DNA from 4 places in the Alteromonas sp. ABH4_456 genome. Region 1 is predicted to be linked to each of the others. Evidence: predicted binding sites of a transcription regulator. Region 1 holds the regulator's gene; each other region holds the start of a gene.
The links. Region 1 encodes FNR, which switches genes on or off when oxygen is low (the NO sensors DNR and NnrR bind a similar motif). Its sites were predicted from a motif close to TTGATCTAGATCAA; they were not measured.

Region 1 (3,276 bases):
CCGCCGGATAAGCACACCATGACCTTGTCGCCGTCTTCAATCATATTGAAGTCTTCGATGGCTTTGCCAACATGTCTGCGAAGTCTTTTCTGCAACTTGTTAAAGTTGTATTTTTGTTTACTTTGCGCACTGTGACTGGCGTTGTCAGATGGCGTAGATGTTACTTGATTCATGGCACTTCAGAATTGGCTGGAAAGATAAAAGTACCATTATACAAAAGCAGACGGAATGCTGCTACACAAGCAGCATTCCGTTATCGCGCATTTACTTAACCGGAGACGTAAAGCCGTCAGGTTTAACCGCAAGCACATCGCAATTCAGGTTATCAATAACATGCTCTGCTGTATTGCCCAAAAAGGCGGCTGATATGCCTGTACGTCCCACGGTACCGATGACGACGAGTTCTGCATCCAGCTGTTCAGTCACTTTCGGAATGGCTATATCAGGTAATCCCTCAACAACATGGCAATTTGCTACGCCGATCCCAAATTTAGCGCTGTGGTTTTCCATTTCCTGAACATGATGATTGCGCACAGCATTATGATACGTCTCAGGATTGAAATCGGGGATCTCAATGGCGATATTCAGTGGGGCAGAAGGATAGGCATTAACCAGATGTACCTGACCGCTCAGTAACTCTGCATAATCCTTTGCGATACCGGTCAACTTGTCATTCAGTTGTGCATGTTCTTTGTCTTCTGTACCCACATTGACTGCCGCAACAATATTACCGTGTTCAGGCCAGGCATGGGCTTTGACAAGTAAAACCGGAGCCGGACATTTTCTTAGTAAGTGCCAGTCTGTTGGTGTAAAGAGCACTGATGCAAAATCATCGTGTTTGCGGGTAGCTTTAACGACCAGGTCAACCTGACGGTTAATGGTGTAGCGGGTAATGGCTTCGTAACGTTTATCACTCCACTCAACAGCAACCTTTACATCATAATCATCGTAGCGGGTCAGATTTTTTTCTGCCCAGGCAATACGGTCTTTGGTTACCGCATCACGCACGGCTTCACGCTCACTGCGGGTGAGCATTGTTGTCATGGCATAAGAAAAGTCGTATACAACAAGCAGTGCGTGTACTTCTGCACCGGTTTTACGGGCAATTTCGATGGCTCTTGAAAGGGCAGGTTGTTCAGGGTTGTCGGCCTGAACGACGGCGAGAATACGTTTGCAGGTGATCATGGCGTCTCTCCTTATTGATGAAGACAATAATACTGCCTTCATCTTTAGTATAAGACTTACAGCAGGAGAGACCTTGTTTCAGATCAATATTTCAACGGGATCTTAATCCACGCAAAGAGTAGGAATGTCCATAGAGTGCAGCTTTTTATCCATAGCCGCAAAATCCAGAACAGTAATGAGCTTCCCGTCTACTTTGATAATGCCTTCTTTCTGGAAGCGGGTCAGTAAGCGGCTGATCGTTTCTACCGTTAAACCGAGATAATTACCGATTTCGTTGCGGGTCATACTCAGATTGAACTGACGGTGAGAAAAACCCCGTTCTTCAAACCGACCGGACAGATGGGCGATAAAATAAATCAGACGTTCTTCTGCCGTCCGTTTATTCAGCAGCATCATCATTTCGTGATCCTGCTTAATTTCAGCACTCATAAAACGCATGATCTGATGGCGCAATTTTGGGAATTGCTCAGACATTTTTTCAAGGGTGGAATAGGGAAGCTCACACACCATGGCAGTTTCCAGCGCCTGAGTATAACTCTGGTGAGTGTCGTCACGTAAACCGTCAAAACCGATAATATCGCCAGGGAAGTGGAAACTGATAATTTGCTCTTCACCTTCTTTATCGGTGACAAAAGACTTAAATGAACCTGCCCGCACGGCGTACAGAGAGGTAAATTTATCGCCGGCTTCTACCAGGGTGTCGTGTTTATGCAAAGGTTTTTTGCGTTCAATGATGTCATCCAGTGACTCAATCTCAGTTTTGTTGAGGGCCACAGGCAGACACAGATGGCTGAAACTGCAACTCTGGCAGTGTATAGAAAAATCCGAACGTTTTTGCATGCTCACTTCCCGCTGTTTGCGATAATTCTAATGTATAGTACTTAAAGCCTGCCACAACAGCAAAAATGCGTACAACAGCAAACTCAAAGCAATGATTTGACGAACTACGGGTTGTCTGAAACCTGAGGAAAGCCAGTCTGCACCTGCCCGGACAGCCAGCAACGCCGGTAGCGTTCCTAAACCAAAACCGGCCATGATTACAGCACCGGATATTGCCGTCCCTGAAGCCAGTGCCCACGTCAGGGTGGAATAAACCAGTCCACAGGGCAACCATCCCCAAATCATACCATAGGGAAAGGCGCTAATAGGAGACCTGAAAGGTAAAAACCGTTTCGACAGCGGCTGAATTCTCTGCCAGAGTTTACTGCCGAGGGCTTCAACAGCGGTCAGGCCACGCCACCAGTTACCCAGATAACAGGCCATGGCAATCAGCATGATGCCACTGAATACAGCGAGTACGGGGCCGGTCACCGGTACAGCATCTTTTGCTATCTGCCCGATACCGCCGGTTACAGCGCCGGCAAGTATATAGCTGAATATACGACCAAAGTTATAGCTAAGCGCATAGGGTAAAGGGGATGAGCCTGCCGGCGTGGCGGCAGACAGTGCCAGCGATACGCCGCCGCACATTCCCACACAATGAACGCCTCCGCCCAGCCCGACCAGCAAGGCAGAAAAAAACGACAGATCACTCATTGAGTTTTTTTCGTTCTTCGGCCAGCTTTTTTTCTTCAGGAGATAAATCATCATCGAAAAGAATACTGTAGCCCTGGCGATCCAGGTCTTCAAACTGGTTCGATTTTACTGCCCAAAAAAATACGCCGATGGCAATGGCCACAATAATCACAGCAAGGGGAATAAGGACGTAAATTATACTCATAGCGTTACTTTAACAGTCTCGTCGAATTAGTTACTACCAGAATACTACTCAGGCTCATACCAATCACCGCCATCCACGGCGTCAGGATGCCGGATACTGCAAACGGCAGGATAACCAGATTGTAGCCTACGGCCCATCCCATATTCTGCCTGACTGTCGCTTTTACTCTTCTGGCCATCAGAGTAAGGTGTCCGAGTACAGCCAGCTTATCATTTAATAAAATCACATCTGCGGCACTTTTTGCGATATCCGTGGCATTACCCACTGCAATGCTAACATCAGCCGCTGCCATCACCGGCGCGTCGTTAATACCATCACCCAGCATCATGACATGACGGCCCTGCCGCTGAAGGGCTGTCACGGCGTTTAAT
Region 2 (3,276 bases), on a different contig from region 1:
GGGCTGTTTGCTGTATTTGAGCAAACGGCAAAAGTGCTTGATAACGCCAACGGAACATCGGCTTACAGCGATGCTGTCAAAGCTGAGTGGCAAAAAGTACTTAATGCTGATGAAACGCCATCCGGTAAAATTCTGGCAACGTTGCTTGAAAATGATATGGATAACGGCGTACTGGGGCTTAATCTGGCTAAGCAGTACGCGGAAGCCTTTAAAGGCTATGAATATCTGCACTATGATTTGAAAGCATTTGAAAAAATGGCCGCTGATTCACTGGCTGCGCAGCACGCTGTTGAGGCGACGGATGAAGTACCTTTTGCAGATTTTATTGCCGGTTATTTCGCAGAACCGATGGCTACACGGGACAGCTGAAGCCTGAATTGACCTTGCCGGGGATAAAAAAATGCCTGGCAAGGGAGCCAGGCATAAGAATGTTCCAGGGAAACACACACATTTATTACCAGAACACTTATTAAGACAGCGGGCAGTGAGAAAGTTCAACAATTCACAACGATTTTTTGCAGGTGCCGGAATTGTACTGCTTTTAAGTGGTATCACCGGTTGTGCCACGTCGCCTCCTCAGGACACCAGTAACATTTGCGAAATCTTTTACGAAAAAGAAGACTGGTATGATGCGGCCGCTGATGCCCGCGATAAATGGGGCGTGCCAATCCATGTTCCTATGGCAATCATGTATCAGGAAAGCTCATTCCGGCATGATGCACTGCCACCAAAACATTATGTATTTTTTGGTCTTATTCCATGGGGGCGGGTCAGTTCCGCTTACGGATATTCTCAGGCTAAAACGGTTACCTGGTCTGACTATGTCAACGAAACCGGCAACAGCTGGGCGGACCGGGATGATTTTGATGACGCCATGGATTTCATGGGCTGGTTTATTTCCAAATCATATAAAATTAATGGTGTATCAAAGTGGGACGGCTATGCCCAGTACCTGAATTACCATGAAGGGTGGCGCGGGTATAAACGCCGTACCTACAACAGTAAGCCCTGGCTGAAAAAGGTGGCCGGAACGGTTAAAGCACGCTCATTGCGTTATGCTACCCAGTTAAAAACCTGCGAAGAAGACTTGCAGAAAAGCTGGTTTTGGAAACTGTTCACATAATGATGATGTGACTGCGTAAGGGGCTGGCATTCTTGGTGAAAAAATACCGGACGCGGCAGTGTTTTCAATACGAAGGACTCAATACGAAGGTTACCGGGAGAGAAAAGAAGTAGGCAGGCGCACCACACACCTGCCTACAATCGACGCTAAGCCAAGACCGTTAATCACCCAACGTCGAACAGGCAGGAACAATATAGTGTAAATGATAATGATTTGCAATATCGTTTTGTGAATTAATTCCTATTTTTTTAAAAAAACCTTTTTGATCTGCATCACGGGTCTTATTTGCATCGACTGTTCCCATTGATTCAGATCACAGATTTACCTGTCGCAGCCATGCACACTAGCACTGTAAAAAGTTATCAATGTTAGGGAGTAATCTGATGTGGCTAACCATGCTTAAAGACCCTGTAGTATGGGGTTCACTTCTGGGTATTTTTATCGTTGTTTTGATGATGTGTTATTACACATGGCTGTTTATGCACAACAGCGCGGGACCGGATAAATAGTTTGTTATTGTTTACTGAGGCCCGGATCAAGGGTTTCGATAAGCACCAGTAACGCGCCTTGCCCGCCATACTCCAGGGGAGCCTGGTGAAACGCTTTGACATGGGGGTGTTGAACCAGGTAGTGAGGCAAGGCGTTTTTTAGTACGCCGGAACCGATGCCATGGACAATGGCAACACAGTCAATAAGCTCTTTGCGCGCGGTATAAATGAGTGCGGATAATTCCAGCTTTACGTTTTCGCGGTTCAGACCGTGTAAATCCAGTACAAGCTCAGGATAGAAATCTCCCCGTCGTAATCGCTTCAAACTATGTGTCGGTTCATTTTCGCGGCAATACCGCATGGGGCCCTGATGGGGCAGGCTGGCCTGATAGACATCTGAAAAGGCAAAACTGGCATCCAGCAGCTTTTGCTGACGGCTGTCCGGGCGGGTGGCGGAATGTAGTCGCTTCGCCGGCACATGACGGCGTTTATGCACAATTTTGTCCTGTGACAGCGGCTTTATACCACTTACCGCTTCCCGGAATAATGACATGTCATTGTCGTCGTCTTCCGGTTTCCACTGATCAGCCAACCATTTTCTCCTGTCTGTTTTAACCTGTGTTCATCTGCACGTCTGTTATCGCGCAATTTGTGTTGGGTGTCATTGCGAGTTTCGGTATGATACCAGCTTTATTTCTGGCGATGTACCACACTCCATGACCGATAAGATTTATTTAGACGAAGCCATCCGTGAACTGCACACCATGCTGGACATGGTGAGATGGTCTGTGAGCCGTTTTAACGATGCACACCTGTACTACGGGCATGGCACTGATAACAGCTGGGATGAAGCTGTTTGCCTGGTAATGCATGCTCTGCATTTGCCACAGGATATTACATCGCAAACCGGTGACGGCTTATTTTCAGCCCGTCTTACCACTTCAGAAAAAGAGAAAGTTGCAGATTTAGTCTTAAAGCGGGTACAAACACGCATGCCGTTGCCGTATATTACCCGTGAGGCATGGTTCTGCGACATGCCTTTTTACGTTGACGAAAGAGTGTTGATCCCCCGTTCACCGTTTGCCGAATTGATCAAAGACCGCTTTTCCGCTTATCTGTCATCTGAGCCGGCCAGTATTCTGGACATGTGCACAGGTGGGGGTTGTATTGCTATTGCGCTGGCCCATACATTTCCTGAAGCTCAGGTGGATGCTGTGGATATTTCCCACGACGCCCTGGAAGTGGCAGATTTCAATATTCAGGAACATCAGTTGGGCGACCGTGTTTTCCCCATTCATTCAGACTTATTTACCAGTCTGGAAGGGCAGCGGTACGACTTAATCGTGTCGAACCCGCCTTATGTCGATGAAGAAGACATGAATGATTTGCCGGACGAATATCAGCATGAGCCTGAATTAGCCCTTGCGGCAGGAGAAGATGGTCTGGATCTGGTTGAGCAGATGCTGAAGCAGGCACCGGTGTATTTAAAAGAAAATGGCTGGATGCTGGTGGAAGTCGGCAACAGTCAGGTGCATATGGCTGAACGTTTTGCCGGGTTAAACGTGGAATGGGTAGCACTTCAACACGGCGGACACGGTATTTTTGCCGTCTCCCGTGCGTCTTTGGTTTCATATCTTAACGGGAAGGAAAGTTAATACAGATGTC
Region 3 (3,276 bases), on a different contig from region 1:
CCAGCCTCTATCTTGGCGCCGTCTTCTACTGCCGCCTTGAGAATCCGGCTAATGTTGTCTCGCTGTTGCTCATTAATGATTGGGCCAAGTGCGACCTGCCCGGTGGCAGGGTCTCCTACAGGCAGTTGCCCGGCTTTTTCTGCCAGCTTACTGACAAACACCTGATAGATTTTACGCTGCACAAGAATACGACCGGTTGACATGCAAATTTGCCCCTGATGTAGCCAGGCGCCCCAGGTCGCGTTCGCGATAGCAAGATCTATGTCGGCATCTTCCAGAATAATCAGTGAGTTCTTTCCACCCAGTTCCAGGGACACTTTTTTGAGGTGGCGGCTGGCAGCTTCGCCTACTTTTTTACCTGCGCTGGTCGAGCCGGTAAACTGAATCATCGCCACATCCGGGTGCCCGGTTAATGCGGCGCCGGCCGCGCCATCACCCGGTAACATATGCAGTATACCTTCAGGTAATCCGGCTAATTCGAACACCCGGGCGATAGTAACGCCGCCGCACACGGCGGTTCGGGGATCAGGTTTAAGCACAACCGCATTGCCCACTGCAAGCGCCGGAGCAACCGCCCGAATGGCAAGATACAATGGAAAGTTAAATGGCGAGATAACGCCTACAACACCCAGAGGTTTACGACGGGCGATACTGATTTTGCCCGGCGCGGCAGGTAAGACTTCTCCCTGGCTTTGTGAAGGCAAGGCTGCGCTTTCGTTCAGTACTTTTATACTGAGTGAAACTTCAAATTCGGCCTTTGCCCTTATCGAACCACTTTCACGGATCAACACATCGGTGATGTCGTTAAAGTGCTCTTGCATCACCTGAGCGGCTTTGCGCAATACCGCAGCCCGCTCTTCAAAGTGGGTGGTAGACCACGCAGGGAAGGCTTTTTTCGCTGCAGTACAACTTTGACTCACATCTTCCGGACTCGCCATGGCGATTTGTCCAAGTTCTTTTCCCGACGCAGGTTCAGTCACAATAACCGGCTTGGCTGAACCAGATACCCATTTGCCGGTAAATAGTTTTTCCTGCCAAATCGCATTGGCAATGAATGATTCTGTCATTACAACCTCTTTCGCTCAGGCTCTCAGAGCCAGTGAATGATTCATCGGTGTCGATGTACACCTTATTAACAGCATCACCTGTGCCAGCCGCTGTTTTCGGGCAATAGGTATCGAAAATGTCCAGTTAATGAACAATGCGATTGTCTGGCATGTTCATAACCTGAACGCTGTACGCGAAACGTGAGAGCCGTTTGTAAATTTTTCGATTGTGGAAGGAAGAATCGAAATGACCCACTAAAAAGATTGACTGACGTCAATAAGTGGATAGGTTCGTCACTAATTTTTTGCGTAATGAACTTGAATAGCATGTGTACGATACCTATTTAAATAGCACTACTTTTGCAGGGGATTTTTCATGCGATTAGATAGATTTACCAGTAAATTTCAATTAGCGATTTCCGACGCACAGTCTCTGGCACTGGGTCGGGATCATCAGTTTATTGAGCCCGTGCACCTGATGACAGCCATGCTGAATCAACAGGGCGGCTCTGTACGTCCGTTACTCGATCAAGCCCACGTAAATGTGAATGCGTTACGCTCTTCTCTGGCTGAAGCGATCGAGCGGCTTCCACGGGTTGACGGCATCGGTGGCGATGTACAGTTAAGCAAGGACAGCGGAATTTTGCTGAACCTGTGCGACAAGATTGCCCAGCAGCGCAAAGATGAATACATCACATCTGAAATTTTTGTGCTGGCAGCGCTTCAGGACAAAGGCAAATTAGGTGATTTGCTGAAAAGCCTGAATGTGACAAAGGATCAAATCGAAACGGCCATTGATAAAATGCGTGGCGGTCAGAAAGTGACAGATCCTAACGCTGAAGATGTGCGTCAGGCGCTGGAAAAATACACCACTGATCTGACCGAACGGGCAGAACAGGGCAAGCTGGACCCGGTGATAGGCCGTGATGATGAAATCCGCCGCACCGTGCAGGTATTGCAACGCCGGACCAAGAATAACCCGGTGTTAATTGGTGAACCCGGTGTAGGTAAAACCGCCATTGTTGAAGGACTTGCCCAGCGTATTATTAATGGTGAAGTACCGGAAGGGCTGAAGGATAAGCGGGTACTGTCCCTCGACATGGGCGCGTTAGTGGCCGGTGCGAAGTACCGTGGTGAATTTGAAGAACGGCTGAAAGCGGTACTCAATGAACTGGCCAAAGAAGAAGGCCGTGTCATTCTGTTCATTGATGAGCTTCATACCATGGTCGGCGCCGGGAAAGGCGACGGCGCGATGGATGCCGGTAATATGCTTAAGCCAGCGCTCGCTCGCGGTGAACTGCATTGTGTGGGCGCAACCACGCTGGACGAATACCGTCAGTATATCGAGAAAGACGCTGCTCTTGAACGTCGCTTCCAGAAAGTGCTGGTGGATGAGCCGAGTGTGGAAGATACCATCGCCATTTTACGTGGTTTGAAAGAACGTTATGAGCTTCACCACTCGGTAGATATCACCGACCCGGCCATTGTCGCGGCGGCTACATTGTCACACCGTTATATCAGTGACCGTCAGTTGCCTGATAAAGCTATCGATCTTATTGATGAAGCGGCTTCCAGCATTCGTCTGCAAATTGATTCCAAGCCTGAAGATATGGATAGGCTTGAGCGCCGCATCATCCAGTTAAAACTGGAAGAGCAGGCACTGGCAAAAGAAACAGACGATGCCAGCCACAAGCGCCTGGAAATGATCGAGCTGGAGCGTGAACAGGCTGAAAACAAATTGTCCGGTCTGGATAAAATATGGCGCGAAGAAAAGGATGCGATGCAGGGCACGCAAACCATCAAGTCTGAACTGGAGCAGGCGAAACTCGATTTGGAAATCGCCCGCCGGGCGTCAGATCTGAATCGTATGTCAGAGCTGCAGTACGGTCGTATTCCTGAGCTGGAAATGAAGCTGGAAAAAGCGGCGGAGAACGAAACAAAAGAAACCTTCCTATTGAAAAACAAGGTTACCGACGCTGAAATTGCAGATGTGCTGTCCCGCTGGACAGGTATTCCCGTATCCAAAATGCTTGAGGGTGAACGGGAAAAACTACTCAGAATGGAAGATGTACTTCATAAGCGGGTAGTGGGGCAGGCGGAAGCGGTAAATGCTGTGTCCAACGCTATCAGACGCTCACGGGCTGGCCTGGCAGATCCAAACCGACCCATTGGTTCGTTCCTGTTTTTGGGGCCTACCGGTGTAGGGAAAACCGAACTGTCGAAGGCACTG
Region 4 (3,276 bases), on a different contig from region 1:
AGCGCTTTTGCAAGGTCGGGTTGATTTCGAACTGCACGGCCTGCAAAACTGATTTGTAATAGTGTGATAAGGGCATTCACAAAACCGGATTGTGATGGCGGATTAAGAATATTCGTTGGTGTTGTGACCAGAGCAGGCGTTTGTAACAGCTGTTTAATCGACTGCGCCGTATCCTGAGACGGAATGCCAGTCTCTGTTTGAACGGTAACGGCATGTTGAATATTGTCAGTTCCCGCGGCAGTTTTTATAACAGGAAGCGAAGCGGCTATCTGAGCGGATAAAGCATTCATTAAATCCTTTGTGCCGGCAGCCGTTCCCGGAGGCGCTTTGGTAAGGATAGAAACCAGTTTAGTCAGTGCTTCTGATGTAGAGCCGGTTTCTGCGAGAAGTTGCCGTGAAAGCTGACGGATATTTTCACTGACACGGCTAAGTTGTTCGGGCGGCAGGTTCAGCGGCCCTGCAGAAAGGACATCTTTTATATTATTAGATGTCGCGCCTGATATTTGCTGACCGGCTACCGGAGCCGCCAGATCCGGTGGCGGTTGGATATGCAATACCGGCAACCCTTTCCGGCTTGCAATGTCTGCCAGTTTAAGCGGGACCGGCGGAAGAGCCTGCAGAGTATTGCTTGCAGATGTCGCTAAAGCAGGTGGCAAATTGACCATAGCAAGGGGGCGTGTTTGGGTGCCCGTTGCTGATAGTTGCGTTCCGCGCATGCTGACATTCAGGGTTTGTAATGTTTCTCTTCCCGTACTGCCTGATGGTCCATCAGGTAAATGCAATGCACGCTGCAGTGCGCCCTGCAATTTCCCCTCAATGCTGAGCCCTTCACTGACCAGCGCTTTTGCCAGAGCCAGTTTTACTACCGGCGCCGATGCCGGTACATTCACACTTTGAGCAGGCTGGGCAGAGCCTTCCCCTTGTGGCGTTAAGGTAATTTGCCATCCTGACTGCCTGTTGTCAGTTGAAGGCGTTATTTTTAACGAAAATTTATCGCCGGCCTCAGTGGCACCGTGTTGGGTTGCCGGTAAATCCAGTTTAATCACTGGTGCGCCGGGTAACTGTAACCTGAGTGTTAGTTGTTTGGGGGACGCCTGCTCAACCATGGCACCCAGAGATAAGGCCGGATTATTTTTGACAAGGCTGAGTTGCTGCGACTGTGCCAGCCCTTCTGCCAGTGCTGTAACCAGTCTTTGTGTGTCAGCCTGTGTCAGCACTGCACTGTGTTTCACAGGCAGAAGTTCAAATAACGTTATCTGACTGACTGATGTTCTGGCCAGGGAAACCTGCGGCTGAGATGTGCTGAGACCGGGATCTTTTACGACAAGTCCCTCCTGAGGGAGGGCGTTCCCGGTTAACTGAATAAGCGGACCGGGTAAACGGGTTATGGCTACTGCAGGCAGCTGTTGCAAGGTGTCTGAACGCAATGCTCCTGCGTCGGCATTAACCGGTGCGGCAGTGGCATTCGCCGAAAACAGTTGAGCAATCTGCAAGTTCATGTCAGATTTATCGGCAACTAATTGAAAAATTCAAGCATTTTGTGCATTTCACTGTTGTCAATGGTCCTTCAGTTTGAACTAAGTCATAAAAAAGTTTAATACGCCAATGGGCGTGATGTGTTCCGTTTTGCCTATGCTAGAATGCCAGACCGGAATATACAAAGATATGTTAAAGAGGATAGCGGTTTGTCGGGACTGGTTGCCAGCAAACTAACGTGCATTAAACGGGACAGAGTACTGTTCGAAGATCTGTCTTTTCAGCTCCTGCCAGGGCAGCTGATTTATTTGCGTGGGCCTAACGGTGCCGGGAAAACCAGTTTGTTGCGTATCCTCAGTGGATTAAGTCAGCCTCAAAGCGGCTCCCTTCTCTGGCAGGGGAAACCATTGGGCGAAGACTGGTTCACCAGCCTCATCTATATAGGACACAAAGCCGGCATAAACGGCACCTTGTCGCCTTTCGAAAACCTTCAATTCTGGTGTGCGCAGCATAAAGTCAGCTTTAACGAAGACAATCTTTATGACGTGCTGGCTCTGGTGGGGCTGGTGGGTATGGAAGATGTACCCTGCCGCACACTGTCTGCAGGGCAACTTCGCCGTGCCGCTTTGGCAAGATTATGGTTGAAGCAGGCAGACGTGTGGATCCTCGATGAGCCTTTTACTGCACTGGATACCCGTGGCGTTGCCCAACTGGAAGATAAAATGTGTGAACATGTAAGCACTGGCGGTGCTGTGTTGACTACCTCACACCAGACACTGAGCCATCGCGCGGGCGGGTATCAGACATTTGATTTGGAGTACCGGTTTTGAGCGGCCTGTATCAGGGGGTTTTTAAACGGGACCTGGCACTGGCATTTCGTCAGAAGGCCGAGCTGGTACAGCCGCTTATGTTCTTATTAATGGTAGTGACATTGTTTCCGCTGGGAATAGGACCCGGCCCTGAAACCCTGCAACGGATAGGACCGGGCGTTATCTGGATAGCCGCAATATTGTCCTCATTGCTCGGGATGGAGCGGTTATTCCGGGACGATTTCGCAGATGGTTCACTGGAACAGTTACAATTATCCGGACAGCCCTACTATGCCGTCGCCGCCCTAAAGGTACTTTGCCACTGGTTGGTGACTTTCATTCCGCTTTTGCTGTTGTCACCTCTGCTTGCGCTGTTTCTCAATCTCACTGTTGACATGTACATAGCGCTGGTACTCACCCTGGTGTTAGGAACACCGCTTTTGTCACTGGTGGGTGCAATCGGCATGGGATTAACAGTAGGGCTTCAGCGTGGTGGCGTACTCCTGGCGCTGCTTTTGATCCCGGTTTTCATTCCATTATTGATATTTGCTACCTCGGCAGTGGATGCAGCTGCGCTACAATTACCCTACAGGGCGCAAATTGCTATTATTGGCGCGATGTTGTTGCTGGCAATGGCATTAGCTCCGGCTGCCATTGCCTACTCTTTAAAAGTGAGTCAGAACTGATGTGGAAGTGGTTACATCCCTACGCAAAGCCTGAGCGGGCTTACCAGCTTTGTAATACGCTGCTCCCCTGGTTTTCAGTGGCTGCAGTAATCAGCTTGTTGTGCGGTACAGTATGGGGGCTTTTATTTGCGCCTCAGGATTATCAGCAAGGTGACTCCTTCAGGATTATCTACATCCATGTGCCATCTGCCATGTTGTCAATGAGTACCTATGTCGCCATGGCCGTAGCTGCGCTGGTGGGAATGGTCTGGCAATGGCGGACCGCGTACATGGCCATGATTGCCATGGCGCCTGTGGGTGCTGCA

Region 2: ACXAG2_RS08890 (DUF3149 domain-containing protein) is a predicted target of FNR. The motif match lies at 1,386-1,399, and genes of this name have one in related genera.
Region 3: clpB (ATP-dependent chaperone ClpB) is a predicted target of FNR. The motif match lies at 1,311-1,324, and genes of this name have one in related genera.
Region 4: ccmA (cytochrome c biogenesis heme-transporting ATPase CcmA) is a predicted target of FNR. The motif match lies at 1,573-1,586, and genes of this name have one in related genera.

What each region holds. Positions count from the first base shown of each region.
Region 1 is NZ_JBSWXO010000001.1:61,672-64,947, reverse strand. It holds gene ttcA (tRNA 2-thiocytidine(32) synthetase TtcA) at 1-173, opposite strand, end outside; gene uspE (universal stress protein UspE) at 265-1,185, opposite strand; gene fnr (fumarate/nitrate reduction transcriptional regulator Fnr) at 1,288-2,025, opposite strand; gene ACXAG2_RS00290 (sulfite exporter TauE/SafE family protein) at 2,053-2,721, opposite strand; gene ccoS (cbb3-type cytochrome oxidase assembly protein CcoS) at 2,714-2,905, opposite strand; gene ACXAG2_RS00280 (heavy metal translocating P-type ATPase) at 2,910-3,276, opposite strand, start outside.
Region 2 is NZ_JBSWXO010000004.1:311,921-315,196, forward strand. It holds gene gshA (glutamate--cysteine ligase) at 1-369, shown strand, start outside; gene ACXAG2_RS08885 (transglycosylase SLT domain-containing protein) at 530-1,123, shown strand; gene ACXAG2_RS08890 (DUF3149 domain-containing protein) at 1,519-1,632, shown strand; gene smrB (endonuclease SmrB) at 1,637-2,203, opposite strand; gene prmB (50S ribosomal protein L3 N(5)-glutamine methyltransferase) at 2,328-3,266, shown strand; gene aroC (chorismate synthase) at 3,272-3,276, shown strand, end outside.
Region 3 is NZ_JBSWXO010000019.1:7,415-10,690, reverse strand. It holds gene ACXAG2_RS19810 (benzaldehyde dehydrogenase) at 1-1,067, opposite strand, end outside; gene clpB (ATP-dependent chaperone ClpB) at 1,423-3,276, shown strand, end outside.
Region 4 is NZ_JBSWXO010000004.1:38,810-42,085, forward strand. It holds gene ACXAG2_RS07605 (hypothetical protein) at 1-1,499, opposite strand, end outside; gene ccmA (cytochrome c biogenesis heme-transporting ATPase CcmA) at 1,641-2,306, shown strand; gene ccmB (heme exporter protein CcmB) at 2,303-2,971, shown strand; gene ACXAG2_RS07620 (heme ABC transporter permease) at 2,971-3,276, shown strand, end outside.